Pontibacter akesuensis: one gene and its partner. The protein of the gene in region 1 binds, or shares a complex with, the protein of each later gene. Links are inferred from orthologs where the notes say so. Each region holds a gene or a part of one and is shown in the gene's direction. Other genes may lie near its edges. The genes, in order: rpsQ and rpsT.

The links.
Region 2: rpsQ (region 1) and rpsT share a complex: the UniProt entries of both Bacillus subtilis proteins name them as parts of the 30S ribosomal subunit. The link is inferred for Pontibacter akesuensis from one-to-one orthologs.

Annotation. Positions count from the first base shown.
Region 1 is NZ_CP014766.1:2,510,608-2,519,342, forward strand. The notes cover bases 3,978-6,684. They hold rpsQ (30S ribosomal protein S17), read left to right. Parts: upstream 3,978-5,057; coding sequence 5,058-5,312; downstream 5,313-6,684. Other genes in these bases: rpsC (30S ribosomal protein S3), read left to right, coding at 3,978-4,391; rplP (50S ribosomal protein L16), read left to right, coding at 4,421-4,843; rpmC (50S ribosomal protein L29), read left to right, coding at 4,843-5,043; rplN (50S ribosomal protein L14), read left to right, coding at 5,314-5,682; rplX (50S ribosomal protein L24), read left to right, coding at 5,701-6,024. In the rest of the region: fusA (elongation factor G), read left to right, coding at 1-70; rpsJ (30S ribosomal protein S10), read left to right, coding at 80-385; rplC (50S ribosomal protein L3), read left to right, coding at 568-1,185; rplD (50S ribosomal protein L4), read left to right, coding at 1,187-1,816; rplW (50S ribosomal protein L23), read left to right, coding at 1,816-2,103; rplB (50S ribosomal protein L2), read left to right, coding at 2,114-2,941; rpsS (30S ribosomal protein S19), read left to right, coding at 2,945-3,223; rplV (50S ribosomal protein L22), read left to right, coding at 3,226-3,618; more of rpsC, read left to right, coding at 3,624-3,977; more of rpsN, read left to right, coding at 6,685-6,852; rpsH (30S ribosomal protein S8), read left to right, coding at 6,942-7,340; rplF (50S ribosomal protein L6), read left to right, coding at 7,355-7,909; rplR (50S ribosomal protein L18), read left to right, coding at 7,918-8,265; rpsE (30S ribosomal protein S5), read left to right, coding at 8,271-8,735. UniProt on the Bacillus subtilis protein: One of the primary rRNA binding proteins, it binds specifically to the 5'-end of 16S ribosomal RNA.
Region 2 is NZ_CP014766.1:2,969,344-2,978,348, forward strand. What follows is about bases 4,000-6,976. They hold rpsT (30S ribosomal protein S20), read left to right. Parts: upstream 4,000-5,344; coding sequence 5,345-5,608; downstream 5,609-6,976. Other genes in these bases: A0W33_RS12725 (YheT family hydrolase), read right to left, coding at 4,000-4,427; A0W33_RS12730 (hypothetical protein), read left to right, coding at 4,549-4,977; pyk (pyruvate kinase), read right to left, coding at 6,198-6,976. In the rest of the region: tRNA guanosine(34) transglycosylase Tgt, read right to left, coding at 1-186; A0W33_RS12705 (glycosyltransferase), read left to right, coding at 451-1,554; A0W33_RS12710 (RNA polymerase sigma factor), read left to right, coding at 1,545-2,153; A0W33_RS12715 (hypothetical protein), read left to right, coding at 2,313-2,534; 16S rRNA (guanine(527)-N(7))-methyltransferase RsmG, read left to right, coding at 2,574-3,203; more of A0W33_RS12725, read right to left, coding at 3,477-3,999; more of pyk, read right to left, coding at 6,977-7,631; A0W33_RS12745 (IPExxxVDY family protein), read right to left, coding at 7,635-8,063; A0W33_RS12750 (acyl carrier protein), read left to right, coding at 8,220-8,456; fabF (beta-ketoacyl-ACP synthase II), read left to right, coding at 8,514-9,005. UniProt on the Bacillus subtilis protein: Binds directly to 16S ribosomal RNA.

The DNA of each region.
Region 1 (8,735 bases):
TTACGAGCAAGTACCACAGAACTTAGCAGATGCGATCATTGCTAAAATAAAAGGAACATCAGCTAAATAGTAGTATAAGATGAATCAGAAAATAAGAATAAAGCTTAAGTCTTACGATCACAACCTGGTTGATAAATCTTCAGAGAAGATTGTAAAAGCAGTAAAAGCTACCGGTGCCGTTGTAAGCGGACCAATTCCTCTTCCAACAGAGAAGGATAAGTTCACTGTATTGCGTTCACCACACGTGAACAAAAAGTCACGTGAGCAGTTTCAGCTTTGCACTTACAAGAGATTGGTAGATATCTACTCTACCAGCTCTAAAACAGTAGACGCCCTAATGAAGCTAGAGTTACCTAGTGGCGTTGATGTTGAGATCAAAGTTTGATAAGCAACTTAGTAAAACAAAAAGAGGAAGGTGTTCGCCTTCCTCTTTTTGTTTATACAGCACTGTAAATAAATATTTTACAGATAAGTTGATAAGGAAAAGAAAAATTTATTAACTTTGCACTCCCTTAGCAAAATAGGGGACAGTGAATAATTGTATCCATCTCTTAAAGAAAAAGTTGAATGCCTGGAATTATCGGTAAGAAAATCGGAATGACAAGCCTCTTCACAGCAGATGGTAAATACACACCAGTAACGCTTATACAAGCAGGTCCGTGTGTAGTTACTCAAGTGAAGACAGTAGAAACAGATGGCTATGCTGCGGTGCAGCTTGGCTATGGCGAGAAAAAGCTAAAAAGAGTAACGAAAGCGGAAGCCGGACATTACGCAAAAGCAAAAGCAGCGCCTGCTAAGAAGGTAGCTGAGTTTGATGTGGAAGGTGTATCTTATACACTGGGCGATGTAGTGAACGCAGACATGTTTATCGAAGGTGAGTTTGTTGACGTAGTTGGCACATCAAAAGGTAAAGGTTTTCAGGGTGTTGTAAAGCGCCACAACTTTGCCGGTGTTGGTGGTCAGACGCACGGTCAGCACAACAGGGGCAGACACCCAGGTTCGATCGGTGCAGCCTCATGGCCTTCCAGAGTATTCAAAGGAATGCGCATGGCAGGTAGAATGGGTGGTAACAGAGTAAAGGTGGAAAACCTTGTAGTACTGCGTGTTATCGCTGATAAAAACCTTATAGTTGTTAGTGGCTCTGTTCCTGGTGCCAAAAATTCTTACGTGTTAATTGAGAAATAAAATGGAGCTTTCTGTATTAAATATCAAAGGTGAAGATACAGGCAGAAAGGTAACACTTTCTGATGCTGTGTTTGGTCTGGAGCCAAACGAGCATGCAATGTATCTTGACGTGAAACAGTATCTGGCAAACCAGAGACAAGGAACACACAAATCTAAAGAGCGCGCGGAAGTTGCAGGTTCTACAAGAAAGATCAAGAAGCAAAAAGGTACAGGCGGAGCACGTGCGGGTAGCATAAAGTCGCCAGTTTTTATCGGTGGTGGTCGTGTATTCGGACCTAAGCCAAGAGACTATTCCTTCAAGCTGAACAAGAAGCTGAAGCGTGTTGCGCGTCTTTCTGCTTTGTCGCTTCTGGCGCGTGACAACAGAGTGGCTCTGGTAGAGTCTTTCTCTATGGATGCTCCAAAGACAAGCGAGTTCAGAGGCATTTTGAGCAACCTGAAGTCTACTGGCAAAACACTGTTTGTTTTACCAGCTGCCGATAAGAACATCGTGTTGTCTAGCAGAAACCTGCCTAAAGTGAAAGTTTCTACTGCTAAGGATATCAATACATATGATCTTCTTAACACAGAAAAACTTCTGCTGGTAGAGCAGTCGGTAAATGAATTAGAAACACTCTTTAGCGCGAAGTAATGAACGTTCTGAAAAGACCAATAATCACAGAAAAATACGCTGCCTTGAACGAGGTTGGAAAGTATGCTTTTGAGGTGGAGAAAGACGCCAACAAGGTTGAAATCAAAAAAGCGGTTGAGAAGATGTACGGCGTGAATGTAGCCAAAGTGGCAACTATCCGCGCACTGGGAAAGAAGAAGACTAAGTATACGAAGTCTGGCGCTGTAACCGGCCGTACCTCCCTGATCAAAAAGGCAATAGTAACCCTGAGAGAGGGTGAAGTTATAGACTTTTACAGCGGCATATAATTAAGTAAAAATGGCTTTAAAAAAGTTAAGACCAACAACACCAGGTCAAAGATTCAGAGTAGCCCCATCATTTGATGAGATAACAACTGCTACTCCTGAGAAGTCTTTGTTGGCACCTATGACAAAATCTGGTGGACGAAACGACTCTGGTAAGATGACTATCCGCTATGTAGGCGGTGGACACAAGAGGAAGTACCGCATGATTGACTTCAAGCGCACGAAACATGGCGTGCCTGCTACAGTGAAGACAATTGAGTACGACCCAAACAGAACAGCCCGTATTGCGCTGATTTTCTACGCAGACGGTGTAAAGAGCTATATCATTGCTCCTGCTGGACTAGAAGTAGGAACTGTCATCAATTCAGGTCCTGGTATTGCTCCAGAAGTAGGAAACTGCTTGCCACTTTCCGATATTCCTCTAGGTACAATCATACACAACATTGAGCTTCAGCCAGGCAACGGTGCCATACTTGCAAGAAGTGCTGGTTCTTATGCACAGCTTGTAGCACGTGAAGGACGCTATGCCACCATCAAATTGCCTTCCGGCGAACTGAGAATGGTACTGGTGAACTGCTCTGCAACAGTTGGTACAGTTTCTAACGGAGAGCACATGAACGTGAACCTGGGCAAGGCTGGCCGCAAGAGATGGCTGGGCAGACGTCCGCGCGTTCGTGGTGTCGCTATGAACCCTGTCGATCACCCTATGGGTGGTGGTGAAGGTAAGTCCTCAGGTGGACACCCTCGCTCACGCAAAGGCTTGTATGCGAAAGGTCTTAAGACTAGAAACAAGAACAAGTATTCTGAAAAGCTTATTGTTAATAGAGGTAAGAAGAAATAATAAATGGCTAGATCATTAAAAAAAGGGCCTTATATTGACTTTAGGCTCGAGAAGAAAGTAACTGTAATGAACGAGTCTGGCAAAAAGTCAGTTATTAAGACTTGGTCACGCAGATCTATGATTTCTCCGGATTTCGTGGGTCACACGTTCGCAGTTCATAACGGAAATAAATTCATTCCTGTGTATGTTACCGAGAACATGGTAGGTCACAAACTTGGCGAATTTGCTCCGACAAGAAACTTTAGAGGTCATATTGCTAAGAAAGATAAAGGCAAGCGTTAACAATGGAAGCAATAGCAAAACTAAATAACGTTCCTACCTCTCCTCGCAAGATGAGAATGGTAGCGGACCTGGTACGCGGCAAAAGCGTATCCAAAGCTCTTGGCATTCTTAAGTTTGAAGCCAATGCTGGTGCAGCCAAAGTTGAGAAACTTGTTTTATCTGCACTTGCAAACTGGCAGGCGAAGAATGAAGATGCTAGAATCGAAGAAGCAAACCTGATCATCAAAACTATCTTTGTTGATGAAGGCAAAATGCTGAAGCGTCTTCGTCCGGCTCCTCAGGGCCGTGGTCACAGGATCAGAAAAAGATCTAACCACGTCACACTTGTAATCGACAGCATGTCTGAAGAGCAGGTGGAGAAGCTATCTAAGAAATCTAAAAAAGCCAACAAGTAAGAATTATGGGACAGAAAGTTAATCCGATCGGTTTTCGACTAGGTGTTATCAAAGGTTGGGATTCAAACTGGTATGGCGGCAAAGATTTCGCTGAGAAACTAATCGAGGACGAGAAAATCAGAAAATACATCTTGGCGCGTATCCCGAAAGGCGGTATTTCTAAGATTATAATCGAAAGAACACTTAAGCGCATTACGCTTACTGTTAACACTGCCAGACCAGGTGTGGTTATCGGTAAAGGCGGAGCGGAAGTAGATAAGATCAAAGAAGAGCTGAAGAAGCTGACTAACAAAGATATTCAGATCAATATCTTTGAGATCAAGCGTCCAGAGTTAGATGCTAAGCTGGTAGGTGAGTCTATCGCACAGCAGCTGCAGGCGCGTATCTCTTTCCGACGTGCCATGAAGCAGGCAATTGCTTCTGCGCTACGAGTGGGAGCTGAAGGTATCAAGGTACAGGTATCTGGCCGCCTAGGTGGTGCAGAGATGGCCAGAACAGAGCATTACAAAGAGGGTAGAACTCCTCTTCACACGCTTCGTGCTGACATCGACTATGCCTTGTCAGAAGCACAGACTGTGTATGGCAAGATTGGTATCAAGGTATGGATCTTCAAAGGCGAAGTATACGGTAAGAGAGATCTTACTCCAAACGCCGGCATGGAGAGCAAAGGACCTGGATCAGCCCCGAACGACAGACGTGGAGGTGGTGGTGACCGCCGCAACAAGAAAAGTGGACCTGGTGAAGGTGCACCGAAGCGCAAGCGTCGTCAATAATCAAGTGTTAACATTATAAGTTTTAGAAAATGTTACAGCCAAGAAGGACAAAATATAGAAAAATGCAAAAAGGCCGCGTGAAGGGGCTTGCCCACAGAGGCAGCACCATTGCGTTTGGTTCTTTCGCTATAAAATCGCTTGAGGCCTCATGGATCACGTCGCGCCAGATTGAGGCAGCACGTATCGCCATGACCAGAGCGATGAAACGTGAAGGTCAGGTTTGGATCCGAATTTTCCCTGACAAGCCAATCACCAAGAAGCCTGCAGAGGTTCGAATGGGTAAGGGTAAAGGTTCTCCGGAGTATTGGGTAGCAGTAGTTAAACCTGGTACGATCATGTTCGAGTCGGACGGTGTTTCTTTAGAGGTAGCAAAAGAGTCATTAAGACTAGCTGCACAGAAACTCCCAGTAAAGTCAAAAATTGTAGTACGTAGAGATTACGTTGATAAATAATGAAAAATTCTGAGATAAAAGCTTATTCTGCCGAAGAACTGCAAGAGAAGCTTAGCGCTGAGAGATCAAGCCTGCATGCCATGCGTTTTGCACACGCCATATCTCCACTCGAGAACCCAATGAAGATCCGCGATACGAAGCGTAACATTGCTCGATTGAATACTGAAGTTCGTCGTCGTGAAATTGAAGCTAACTCTTAAGACGTATTAAGATCATGGAGAGAAACCTAAGAAAAGAAAGAAGCGGTAAGGTTGTTAGCAACAAGATGGACAAATCTATTACTGTACTGGTGGAAAGCAGAATGAAGCACCCGATGTACGGTAAGTTTGTTAGCAAGTCTAACAAGTTCATGGCGCACGACGAGAAGAACGAGTGTAACATTGGTGACATCGTTCGCATTCAGGAGACACGTCCGCTGAGCAAGAACAAGAACTGGCGTTTAGTAGAAATAATAGAAAGGGCTAAGTAATATGATACAGCAGGAATCAAGACTAAGTGTAGCTGACAACAGCGGTGCCAAGGAAGTCCTTTGTATCCGTGTACTAGGCGGTACTGGTAAGAAGTACGCCTCAGTTGGCGACAGAATTGTAGTAACTGTAAAGTCAGCCCTTTCTTCCGGAAACGTTAAAAAGGGAACTGTTTCTAAGGCAGTTATTGTAAGAACAAAGAAAGAGGTTAGAAGAAAAGACGGTACTTATATTCGTTTCGACGATAACGCCGCCGTTTTGCTTAACGCGAACAACGAGCCACGTGGTACTCGTATCTTCGGCCCGGTTGCACGTGAACTTCGTGAAAAGCAATTCATGAAAATTGTTTCGTTAGCACCTGAAGTTCTATAACATAAAATTCAGATTAAAATGAATAAGAAAAAACTTCACGTAAAGACTGGCGATACAGTTAAGGTTATAGCCGGTGACGAGCGCGGCAAAACAGGCCGTATTATCGCTGTGAATATCGAAAAGCAGAGAGTGACTATCGAGGGTCTAAACCAGGTAACGAAGCACAAGAAACCAAGTGCTTCGAACCCACAGGGTGGCATCGAAAAAGTAGAAGCTCCGATTCATGCTAGCAATGTGGCGCTAGTTGATCCTAAATCAGGTGAGACAACCAAAACTGCTACAAGAAAGAACAGCGAAGGTAAAACAGAGCGTTATTCTAAAAAGACAGGAGAGGTAATCTAAGATGGCGACTACAAGATTAAAAGAAAAATATCAGAACGAGGTACTGCCTTCTTTGATGGAAAAATTCCAGTACAAGAACGTAATGCAGGTGCCTAAGATCACGAAGATTTCAATCAATAAAGGTATCGGTTCTGCCGTATCTGACAAGAAGTTGGTTGACATTGGAGTGGACGAGCTAACTACAATCACTGGCCAGAAGGCTGTTGCTACAATCGCGAAGAAGTCGGTTTCGAACTTCAAGCTTCGTGAAGGCATGCCAATCGGCGCGCGTGTTACATTGCGTGGTGAGAGAATGTACGAGTTCCTGGACCGTCTTCTTACTGTTGCTCTTCCACGTGTGCGTGACTTCAGAGGTGTTAACGACAAAGGCTTTGACGGCCGCGGTAACTATACTCTGGGTGTAAAAGAGCAGATTATCTTCCCTGAGATCAGCATAGACAAGATCAAGGCTATATCAGGTATGGATATCACAATTGTTACTACAGCTAAAACCGACGAAGAGAGCTACGAACTGCTGAAAGCATTCGGAATGCCCTTCTCTAATATCAGACAATAACCATGGCGAAAGAAGCAGTAAAAGCCAGAGAGCTTAAAAGACAAAAAATGGTAGCTAAGTATGCTACTAGAAGAGCTGAGCTAAAAGCCAACGGTGATTACGATGCACTGGATAAGTTGCCTCGTAACGCATCGCCGGTTAGACTTCACAACCGTTGCAAACTGTCAGGAAGACCAAGAGGATATATGCGTAAATTTGGCATCTCCCGCGTGGTTTTCAGAGAGTTAGCGTCCATGGGTAAAATTCCTGGCGTTACTAAGTCGAGCTGGTAATTTTTTCTTATCTCATTGAGAATCATCAAAAGATATTTGTATCTTTGCCCCTCGCTTAGATAAAGCATTCATTATTCAATAATTTCATAATGAACTCAGATCCAATAGCAGATTATTTAACTAGAGTGCGTAACGCCATCAAGGCGAACCACAGAATAGTTGAAATACCATCTAGCAAGATAAAAAAAGAGATCACTAAAGTATTGTACGAAAAAGGTTATATTCAAAGCTATAAGTTTGAAGATGCCAGTGTTCAAGGTACAATCAAGATAGCTCTGAAGTACAACCCTAACACTAAGCAGTCTGCTATTGTGAAACTAGAGCGGGTTAGTAAGCCAGGGCTGCGCAAGTACACCGGTAGCGAGACGCTTCCACGAGTTCTGAACGGACTGGGAATCGCTGTTCTTTCTACTTCTAAGGGTGTGATGACAGAGAAGGAAGCCAAGTCGCTGAAGATCGGTGGCGAGGTGTTGTGTTATGTATATTAATAGGAGGATAGACAATGTCACGTATAGGAAAATTGCCCATCACCCTGCCTAGCAATACACAAGTTACAATCGGTGATAACAATATCATCACAGTAAAAGGCCCTAAGGGTGAACTGACTACTGCTGTTGATAGAGACATAATTGTAAAGCAGAACGAAGACAGCATTGTTGTTGAGCGTCCTACTGAGCAAAAGCGTCACAAAGCCATGCACGGCCTTTACAGATCACTGATCAACAACATGGTTGTAGGTGTGAATGAAGGTTTCAAAGAGCGCTTGGAGCTTGTAGGTGTAGGTTATAAAGCTTCAGTTCAGGGAAACATCCTTGAGCTTGCTTTGGGTTACTCTCATAATATTTACATGAGCATGCCGAATGAAGTGACTGCCACAGCGGTTACTGAAAAAGGTAAGAACCCAATTATTACACTGGAGAGCAACGATAAGCAATTGATCGGCCAGGTTGCTGCGAAAATCAGATCACTACGCAAAGTAGAGCCTTACAAAGGTAAGGGTATACGCTTTGTTGGTGAAGTTATCAGAAGAAAAGCTGGTAAGACAGCTTCTAAATAATCGTCATCATGTCTACTAATAAATTAAGCAGAAGACTAAGAATAAAGAAAGGTATCAGAAATAAAATTTCTGGTACCGCTGAAAGGCCACGACTGTCTGTGTTCCGTAGCAACAAAGCTATTTACGTACAGCTGATCGATGATTCTACTGGTGTGACACTAGCGGCTGCCTCTTCAGTTAAACTTGATGATGCAAAAGCTAATACTGAAACTGCCGGAAGAGTAGGAAAAGTTATCGCCGGGCTGGCTCTTGAGAAAGGAATTTCTCAGGTAGTGTTCGACCGTAACGGTTACCTGTACCACGGTAAAGTTAAATCATTGGCAGAAGGCGCTCGTGAAGCTGGCCTTAAATTCTAAAAATTATGTTGAAGAATAATATACGAAGCGTAAAGGCAAGCGAAATCGAGCTTAAGGAGAAAGTAGTTGCCATTAACCGTGTAGCCAAGGTTGTTAAAGGTGGTAGAAGATTTAGCTTCGCCGCTATCGTGGTTGTAGGAGATGGCAACGGTGTGGTAGGTTATGGCTTAGGTAAAGCAAACGAAGTAACTGACGCTATTGCAAAGGGTATTGATGATGCAAAGAAGAACCTGGTAAAGGTTCCTGTGTATCATAATACTGTTCCTCACTCTCAGGAAGGCAAATACTCTGGTGGTTTTGTACTCGTGAAGCCTGCGGCTCCTGGTACAGGTGTAATCGCCGGTGGTGCCATGCGTGCAGTGTTGGAGAGTGCCGGAATCAAAGACGTACTTTGTAAGTCTAAAGGTTCTTCAAACCCTCACAACGTGGTAAAAGCTACGTTTGATGCACTGTCCAAAATGCGTGATCCT
Region 2 (9,005 bases), 460 kb from region 1 along the record:
GTAGGTGTTGCCAAGTATAATTTCGGCTTTTATGTCTTCTTTCAGCTCGCGCTGGTGCACGGCCTTCACGGTGCCTGCTGTGCCTACGGGCATAAAGATCGGTGTCTCGATGGTGCCGTGGTCAGTTTGGATTACACCGGCGCGTGCTTTTGATTGCGCGTCTGTCGCTACTAAGTTAAACTGCATGGTTGTATCGGTGCTGGCGCCTTGTCTTGCAAAAGCAATGCGCAAAGCCAGCCTGCCCAAGGGCTTCTATTTCTTTAAGTTCCGGTAATTTTATCAACCGGCAAAGATACAAACTACCGCTGCACAAACCATAGCCCACTTTAAAATTAGAACCCGTTTCGGAAATGCCCATACTTTGCCTACTTTTGAAGAAGAATGGTGCGGGGAAACACGAATCACTCTGCCATCAATCCTGATCCGTCATTCTTAATTCGTAATTCATACTTGATCACTCTTATACTTCTCGGAGCACTGGCCCTCTGTGTGCTGGTGCAGCTATGGTTTGTTTTATTCAGGTTTCTGCCGCTCTCCAAGCACCAGGACCCGGAGCCGGATGTGCAGCGGCCGGTGTCGGTGATTGTGGCGGCCCACGACGAGCTGGAGAACCTGGTGGAGTTGCTGCCGCAGCTGCTGGACCAGGACTACCCCGAGTTTGAAGTGCTGCTGGTGAATGACCGCTCCGAAGACGACACCGAGTTCTACACCTTTGAGCTGGAGCGGCAGTTTCCGAACTTCCGGGTGGTGACCATCAAGAAAACGCCCGATTACCTGAACCCGAAGAAGTACGCGCTCGCGCTCGGCATTCGCGCGGCTAAGTACGAGCACCTGCTTTTTACCGATGCCGACTGCCGCCCCTGCAGCAAAAACTGGATACAAAAGATGCAAAGCGGCTACAGCACGGGAGCCGAAGTGGTACTGGGCTATGCTCCGTATGCACAATTAAAAGGATTTCTGAATCGCCTGATCCGATATGAAACCTTGCTGACCGGAATCCAGTATTTGTCTCAGGCAAACCGGGGTCGGGCCTACATGGGCGTGGGCCGAAACTTATCGTACACCAAAGCGTGTTTCTTTAAGAACAAAGGCTTTGCTTCACATATCAAGCAAATGGGCGGCGACGATGACCTCTTTGTCCGCGATGCCGCCCGAAATAGTAAAGTTAGTGTTGTTATCGACAAGGAAGCACAGACGCTCAGCGTGCCCAAAAACAATTACCGGGAATGGGTTGTTCAAAAGCGTAGGCACCTGTCGGTTGGGGGCCAGTACAAAGCAGCGGACAGAAGAAGAATCGGAGTATTTGTTGTATCGAACATACTTTTTTACCTACTTTTCGTTATTCTTGTGGTTTCAAATAGCCATTTCGCTATATTAAGCGTATTGGTTATAGTCCGTTACCTGGCAGTATTTCCTGTTTACCTTGCGGTGGCCCGCAGACTGGATGATGAAATTCCCTTGTTGCTGATGCCTGTGCTGGATGTGGTTTACTTTGTAAACTACCTGTTCCTTGGGATATCTGTGTTACTGTATAAAAAATTCAGATGGAAGTAAATAAGCAATTCTCTGCTAAAGCTAAGCATGACTTTAAGTTAATTCAGGCGGCAGTTGAAGAAAAAGATGAGAAGGCGTATGCCGAGCTCATGAGTATCTACAAAAAGCCGGTTTACCACGTGGTGCTGAAAATGGTGCGAAACGCCGACGACGCAGAGGACCTCACCATAGAGGCTTTCGCAAAGGCCTTCCGCAACCTGCACAAGTTCAACCCCGAGTACGCTTTCAGTACCTGGTTGTTCCGCATCGCCACCAACAACTGCATCGACTTTATCCGCAAGAACAGGATAAAGACCATGAGCATCGACTCGGCGATCAAAATCGACAACGGCGATGAGATCACGATCGATTTCAAGGACAAGAACCTGAACCCGCAGGAAGAGGCGATCAAAAACCAGAAAATCGAAATCATGCAGTACGTGGTGGCCAAGCTACCCGAAAAATACCAGCGCCTGGTTACACTGCGCTACTTTAACGAGCTGAGCTACGAGGAGATCGCCACTGAGCTGAATGCGCCGCTTGGCACTGTGAAAGCCCAGTTGCACCGCGCCCGCGAGTTGCTCTACGACATGGTGAAAAACAAAAAGCACCTCATTTAAGCGAATAAATTAAGGTTAATATATTGATTACGTTGAAAGCCCCTGTTGCCTTGTGCAGCCGGGGCTTTTTACTTTCAAGTTATTTCCATACTTGTTTCGTACTTTTGTTTTGAGACACAAGTAGCAAGACACACGACCTGTACTTGTGCAAGTATACCGATGATGCCCACTACTATCGATATCATACTTTCAAGTATAGGAAAGCAGTATTTATACTTGCGCTTGCGCAGCCAAGAGCGGGTAGTGCGCGAGCTTGAGCTGAAGTATGAGGGCAAGTATAAAAATGCCGGACTCTCACTACTCTTCGACCTGCTGATGGCCCTAGCCGTGGTAGTCGTAGTAAGTGTAGTTGCAGCCATACTTTACTTCTTTGTCTCCTAAAACCAATTCATAATTCTTAATTCCTCATTCCTAATTAAAATGACCGCCATCCGTATTTTGCTTTCCGGCTACTTTCCGGAACTCACCGAAGACCAGCTGCAGAAGTATGAGCAGATGGGAGAGCTGTACCAGGAGTGGAACCAGAAGATAAACGTGATTTCGCGCAAGGACATGGACATGCTGGGCGTGCACCATATCCTGCACTCGCTGGGCATTGCCAAGGTGGTTGCTTTTCCGGAGCATACGGCGGTGCTGGATGTGGGTACCGGCGGCGGCTTGCCCGGTTTACCGCTGGCTGTGATGTTTCCGGAGGTGCGCTTCCACCTGGTAGATTCAATCGGTAAAAAGATACACGTAGTGAATGAGATTGCCCGCGAGTTGCACCTGCACAACGTGACCGCCACCCACACCCGTGCCGAGCAGGTGCGCGACAAGTATGACTTTGTGGTGAGCCGCGCCGTTACGCGCCTTGCCTCGTTCTGGCCCTGGATTATGAACAGCTTTAAGAAAACCGGCCTGGAAACGGAGGGCCTATACTACCTGAAAGGCGGCGACCTGCAGGAGGAGCTGGCAGAATCCGGCCTCATTACCCGCACGTTCGAGCTGAAGGATTATTTCAACGAGGAGTTTTTTGAGACGAAGAAAGTGGTGTACGTGCCGCTGAAGTAGGGGTAGGAAAATTTAATCTACAGAATTGGCTCAAGCGTCCGCTTGTGCCTCACGATGGCAGAACTATACTTGTCTTGCTTAATCTCCTTTGACATCAACCATACTACTCCTAATATTGTCATCTCGACGGAAGGAGAGATCTCTACGCTTTCCAGATAGATTTCTCACGCTGTTCGAAATGACAGTAGTGGAGCAATGTGCTTTAGCAGGCTTGTTCCTGCGCGTCGGCACAAGCGGACGCTTGTGCCAGGTAGTTCTGTTTTTGGATTAGACCTAGCCTTCCAGCAGAAACTGCACGGCCCGTTCTTCGGCATAGTTACGCTTCCGGCGGAAGCCTACGGCAAAGCCCACATGGCCCCCCTGCTCGGGCATTTCGAGGTAAAAGTTCGGATTCGCCTCGGCCTCCTGTATTGGGTAGCAGCTCGGCGAAAGGAAGGGATCGTTTTTAGCGTTTACCAGCAGCGTCGGGATGCGGATGTTCTTCAGAAACTGCTTTGAGCTGACGCGGGCGTAGTAATCTTCGGCGTTCTTGAAACCATGGATAGGCGCCGTGTAGCGATCGTCGAACTCGGGAAACGACCACTGCAGGCTGTACCCGCTCAGGTCCAGCTGGTCGGGGTACATCTGCTGTTTCTGCTCCAGCTTCTTGCCCAGCGTTCGAAGGAAGCGCTGCGTGTAAATACGCGATATCTTCTGCGCAGAGCCTTTCAGGTCAACCGGAGTGGAGAAAACAGCCACACGTTTCACCTGCGCCGGTACCTGCTCCGCGGCTTCTCCCAGGTACTTCAGGGTGATATTGCCTCCGGCGCTGAAGCCAGTCAGGAACACGGTGGAATACTGCTTTTTTGCCAGCGCGTGGTGCAGGACCGTGTGCAGATCTTCGGTGGCGCCGAGGTGGTAGGAACGGAGCAGTTTGTTCGGCTCCCCGCTGCAGCTGCGGTAGTTCCAGGCCAACGCATCTACCCCGCGGGCATTAAAGGCTTTCACCATGCCCATCATGTACGGCCGCGCCGTGTCTCCCTCCAGGCCGTGCGAGAGCACGATCAGGGAATCTGAACCCACGCAGGACCAGTCGATGTCTAGGAAGTCCTGGTCAGGCGTTAACAGGCGCTCCCGCTTGTACTGCACCCCCTCCACCTGCCGGAATAAGCTGGGGACAACGGTTTGCAGGTGTCCGTTAAAAAGATAAAAAGGGGCTTTGTGGGAGGATGGAACAAGTGGCATGAGGGTACGCTGTAAGTATGAATTGTGCTCTAGTACAGCAAAAATAGCATAGAAAGCACTAAGAGCAGATCATTATAAGGGTATTTGTCGTATGTAACAGGCAACAACATACTCTAGAACTATGAAATTGATAGCAAAGTTTAAAACGATAGCATTAGCGGTTACCATGGGAAGTTTCCTGGTGGCCTGCGACCAAAATACAGGAACTGAAACACCAATTGGCGTGCCAGAGGAAGAGAGAGGCCTGGTACAGGAAGGGGGAGAAGTACAAAACGCAAGCACAACAACTTACGACGACACCCGAAATTGGGTAACCACCAACACCGCCCGTGCCGATGAAGTGACAGAGGACGAGTTCAAGCGAATGCGTTCTGAGTACCAGCGCCGTGAAGCCGAGTTGGATCAGCAAAAAGTAAACTGGGATGACGATACCCGCGAGAAATGGGAGAGAACGAAGCAGGAGTGGAGTGGTTTCGAAAACAGCGTGCAGCAGCGACTGGGGAACATTGATGTGGATGCGGATATAGATGTACAGCGCGAGAATAACTAATATTCCACTCGTAACTCTACCAGATAATTATACAGCAAGAGCCGCTGCAATATTCTTTGCAGCGGCTCTTGCCATTTAGGCAGTTCTAGCTAAACTTACCTGAATGTTTCCTTGAAGAGATTATAGAGCATAGTTTATACTTGCTAAAAGGGCAGGGGCAGACGCGATTGGTAGGAGAGGATATTCCTTGCGAGCAGCGTTGGTTGTGGAGCAGCCGTAGGTTAAGCGGACTTATTTCCCTATCTTTGTGAAAGAGGAGCGCTTCACATATTTTTGTGAGGAGTGCTTTGGAAATTAATTGTAAAGGATATACCTTTGCAGACTAATTCAGGAAACGGAATCAAAAGATTTAATATTATAGAATAACATGGCTAACCATAAGTCGGCATTAAAAAGAATCAGAGCGAACAACGCTAAACGTCTTCGTAACAAGTACCAGGCGAAAACTACCCGTACTTTTATCAAGAAGCTAAGAAGCACTACTGACCAGACCGAGGCGCAGGAACTGTACAAAACTGTTTCTTCAATGCTTGACCGTCTGGCTAAGAAAAACATCATCCACAAAAACAAAGCAGCGAACAACAAGTCTAAACTGGCTAAGTTCGTAAATAGCCTGGCAACAGCAGCTTAATTTTTGCTGGTATCTTATCAGAAGCCTTACACGCCATGTGTAAGGCTTTTTGTGTTTAAGGTGAATAAGTGGAATCTATACCTTCCGTTGTAAACCCACCCCTGCCCCTCAGAGGAGGGGAATAGTCAGCAGTAGAAGCGTCAATGTTTCGTAATAGTAGAACACCCCTATAGTCCCCTCAAGGGGACAGCTATACTTGTTGCATGGCTACTGCTGTAGCTATATGAAATGATTCCAATCCTTGGGTTGAGCGCCTTGTGCATGTTGCGGTGCCCTGCAGGGGCAGCCCGCAGCGGAGCGAGGAGCAGCTTCAATACACAGCGCGATGCCCGAGGACGGGGCCTCGCGGCCGTGAGCGCTCCAAAGCTTGAAGCGAAGCGTTTAGGGTTTGGGAGCTGGAGGATAAGCGGCAGCTAGAAAGAATAGCTTGGCTGAAGTTGCGTTAATCACTTGATCTCTACAGAATTTTAGATAGATCTCTCATTACATTCGAGATGACAATAGCGGCAACCGGAATGATAAGCCAAAAACAAAGAGGGCCTGAAGCTACTGCTTCAGGCCCTCTCTTATAAAGTATAAAAGAGTATACTTACGCTACACTCAGCTTAATCATGTTCGTGCGCTTCTGCTCGTTGATCGGCATACTGGCCGTGTTGATGAACACATCGCCTTTCTTGATGAAGCCGCTGTCCAGCAGCGTCTGCTTGATGTCCTGAATGGTGCCGTCAGTTGACTCAAATTTATCGTAGTAGAAGCCGCGAACGCCCCACACCAGGTTCAGCGTGTTCAGGAGCTGCTTGTTCTCAGTAAAGATAAAAATGTTGGCCTTCGGGCGGTACTTTGCCAGTTGGAAAGCCGTGTATCCTGACTTGGTCATGCCGATAACGGCGCTGGCTTTGGTGTCGCGGGCTAAGTAGCAGGCGCTGGCCACCAGGCTGTCGTTGAAGAAGGTGGATGACGTAGGATCTAACTGAAAGTTGCTTCTGTAAAAGATGCCTTCGTGCTGCTCCTCCACCATCTGGATGGTAAGGTTCATGCTGCGGATTGTCTCGAGTGGCCACGCGCCAACAGCAGTTTCGGCACTAAGCATCAGGCAGTGGGCCCCGTCAATTACCGCGTTGGCTACGTCGTTGGTTTCTGCGCGGGTAGGGCGTGGGTTCACGATCATACTTTCCATCATCTGGGTAGCCACAATCACCGGCTTGCCCGCTTGGTTAGCCTTATCGATGAGCATCTTCTGCATCATCGGTACTTTCTCCATACCTACTTCCACACCCAAATCGCCACGGGCCACCATCAGGGCGTCCGCTTCGCGCAGAATGTCATCAATATTCTCGATGGCCTCGGGCTTTTCGATCTTGGCAATAACGCGGGTGTCCTTTCCGCGCTCTTTTATGATGCGTTTGATCTCCAGTATGTCTTTGCCTGTGCGCACAAAAGAAAGCGCCACCCACTCCACATCGTTGTCGAGGCCGAAGAGGAGGTCTTCCATGTCTTTCTCGGTAAGCGACGGAGCCGATACCTTTGTGTTAGGCAGGTTAATGCCTTTGCGGGGCTTCACGATGCCGCCATACTTTACTTTCGCCTCTACCTCCTGGTCCTTGTCGGTTTTCGTAACGATCACCTCCAACTTGCCATCGTCGATAAGTATAGAGTCGCCCACGTTCACGTCTCTGGCCAGTTCGGTGTAGCTGGTGGCCAAATGGTCGCTGCTGCTCACCGAGCCGTCGCTCCTTAGTTTGATGATCTCTCCCTCACGTATCTCCACACCGCCGTTCTCTATCTCGCCCATGCGGATCTTCGGGCCCTGCAAGTCCTGCACCAGGGCAATGTAGGTGCCGTGCTCTTTGTTGATGCGGCGCACGTGGTCAATCACCTTCTGATGCTCCGCATGCTCGCCGTGCGAGAAGTTCAGGCGAAACGCATCCACACCCTCCTTTACAAGCTCAACCAAGCGCTCGTAGGAGTTACTGGCTGGGCCTACGGTGGCCAGCACTTTTGTCTTATTAAATGAAATGTCCATACTTTAGAAGATCAGGTTCTCTTTGAATTTAAGTGTGAGAGGGTCAAAACGTTTAACATACTGCACCAGCGGAACCCGCAGCAGGTTTTTCAGCAGCTCCTGCGGGTACAGTTGCTGCATTGCCCCGCTTATTTGCAGCACGTAATCATACTCTTTTATATCGGGCAGCAGAAACGGCTTTTTAAAGCCTGTGCCGCCTAAAGCTCTGTTCCTGAACAAACGCACCTCGCTGTGTTCTGTTTCATACTGAAAATTGGAGATCAGCATACTTGCCTCGCCCGTGTGGTCGTAGCAAATGTCTTTTCGCCGGGTCAGGTGCAGTTGCAGCACCTTGTTCAGCACCCACGCCAGCTTGTAGTCCTTTACAGGCGAGGCAAGCCCGTACAGGTCGAAGCTATAATCGTACGCTATCTGCAGGCGGTGAACTTTCATGGGTGGCTTTGAAATGCTAAAGTAAGAACCTCTGCCTGTAAATCGGAATATTAGCCCATAAAACTTTTGCTACTTCTCCACATCCCGTAATTTTTTTTGACATTGTAAGTGTATTTCCATTTCTTTGCACAGTGTTTTAATTAACTATAAAATAAAATGTCAGAAATCGCAGAAAAAGTAAAAGCTATCATCATCGATAAGCTTGGTGTTGAAGAGGCAGAGGTTACACCAGAGGCAAGCTTCACAAATGACCTGGGTGCCGATTCACTAGATACTGTTGAGCTTATCATGGAATTCGAAAAAGAATTCAATGTGTCTATTCCGGATGATCAGGCTGAAAACATCTCTACTGTAGGTCAGGCGGTAAGCTACCTGGAAGAGCACGCGAAGTAATACATCCTCCCCTTTCTATAAAAGTTTTTTCTACTGTCTATCCTCTACTAACAGCTTATGGAGCTTAAGAGAGTCGTAGTTACTGGGTTAGGCGCACTCACGCCAATTGGTAATACTGTTTCAGAGTACTGGAACGGCCTGATCAATGGCGTGAGTGGCGCTGCGCCCATTACACGTTTCGACGCAAGTAAGTTTAAAACGCAGTTCGCCTGCGAAATTAAAGGATACGATCCGGAGAAATACTTTGATCGTAAGGAAGCCCGCAAAATGGACTTGTTTACGCAGTTTGCACTTGTGGTGGCCGAGGAGGCCGTGCAGGATGCTAAACTGATGGAGGGGAACATTGACCCTGACCGTATCGGGGTAATCTGGGGCTCTGGAATTGGCGGCCTGCGCACGTTTCAGGAAGAGTGCGTGAACTTTGCCAACGGCGACGGAACACCACGCTTCAACCCGTTTTTCATACCGAAGATGATCGCCGACATCAGTGCCGGCCACATCTCCATCAAGTATGGCTTCCGTGGGCCAAACTTCGTTACTGTTTCTGCC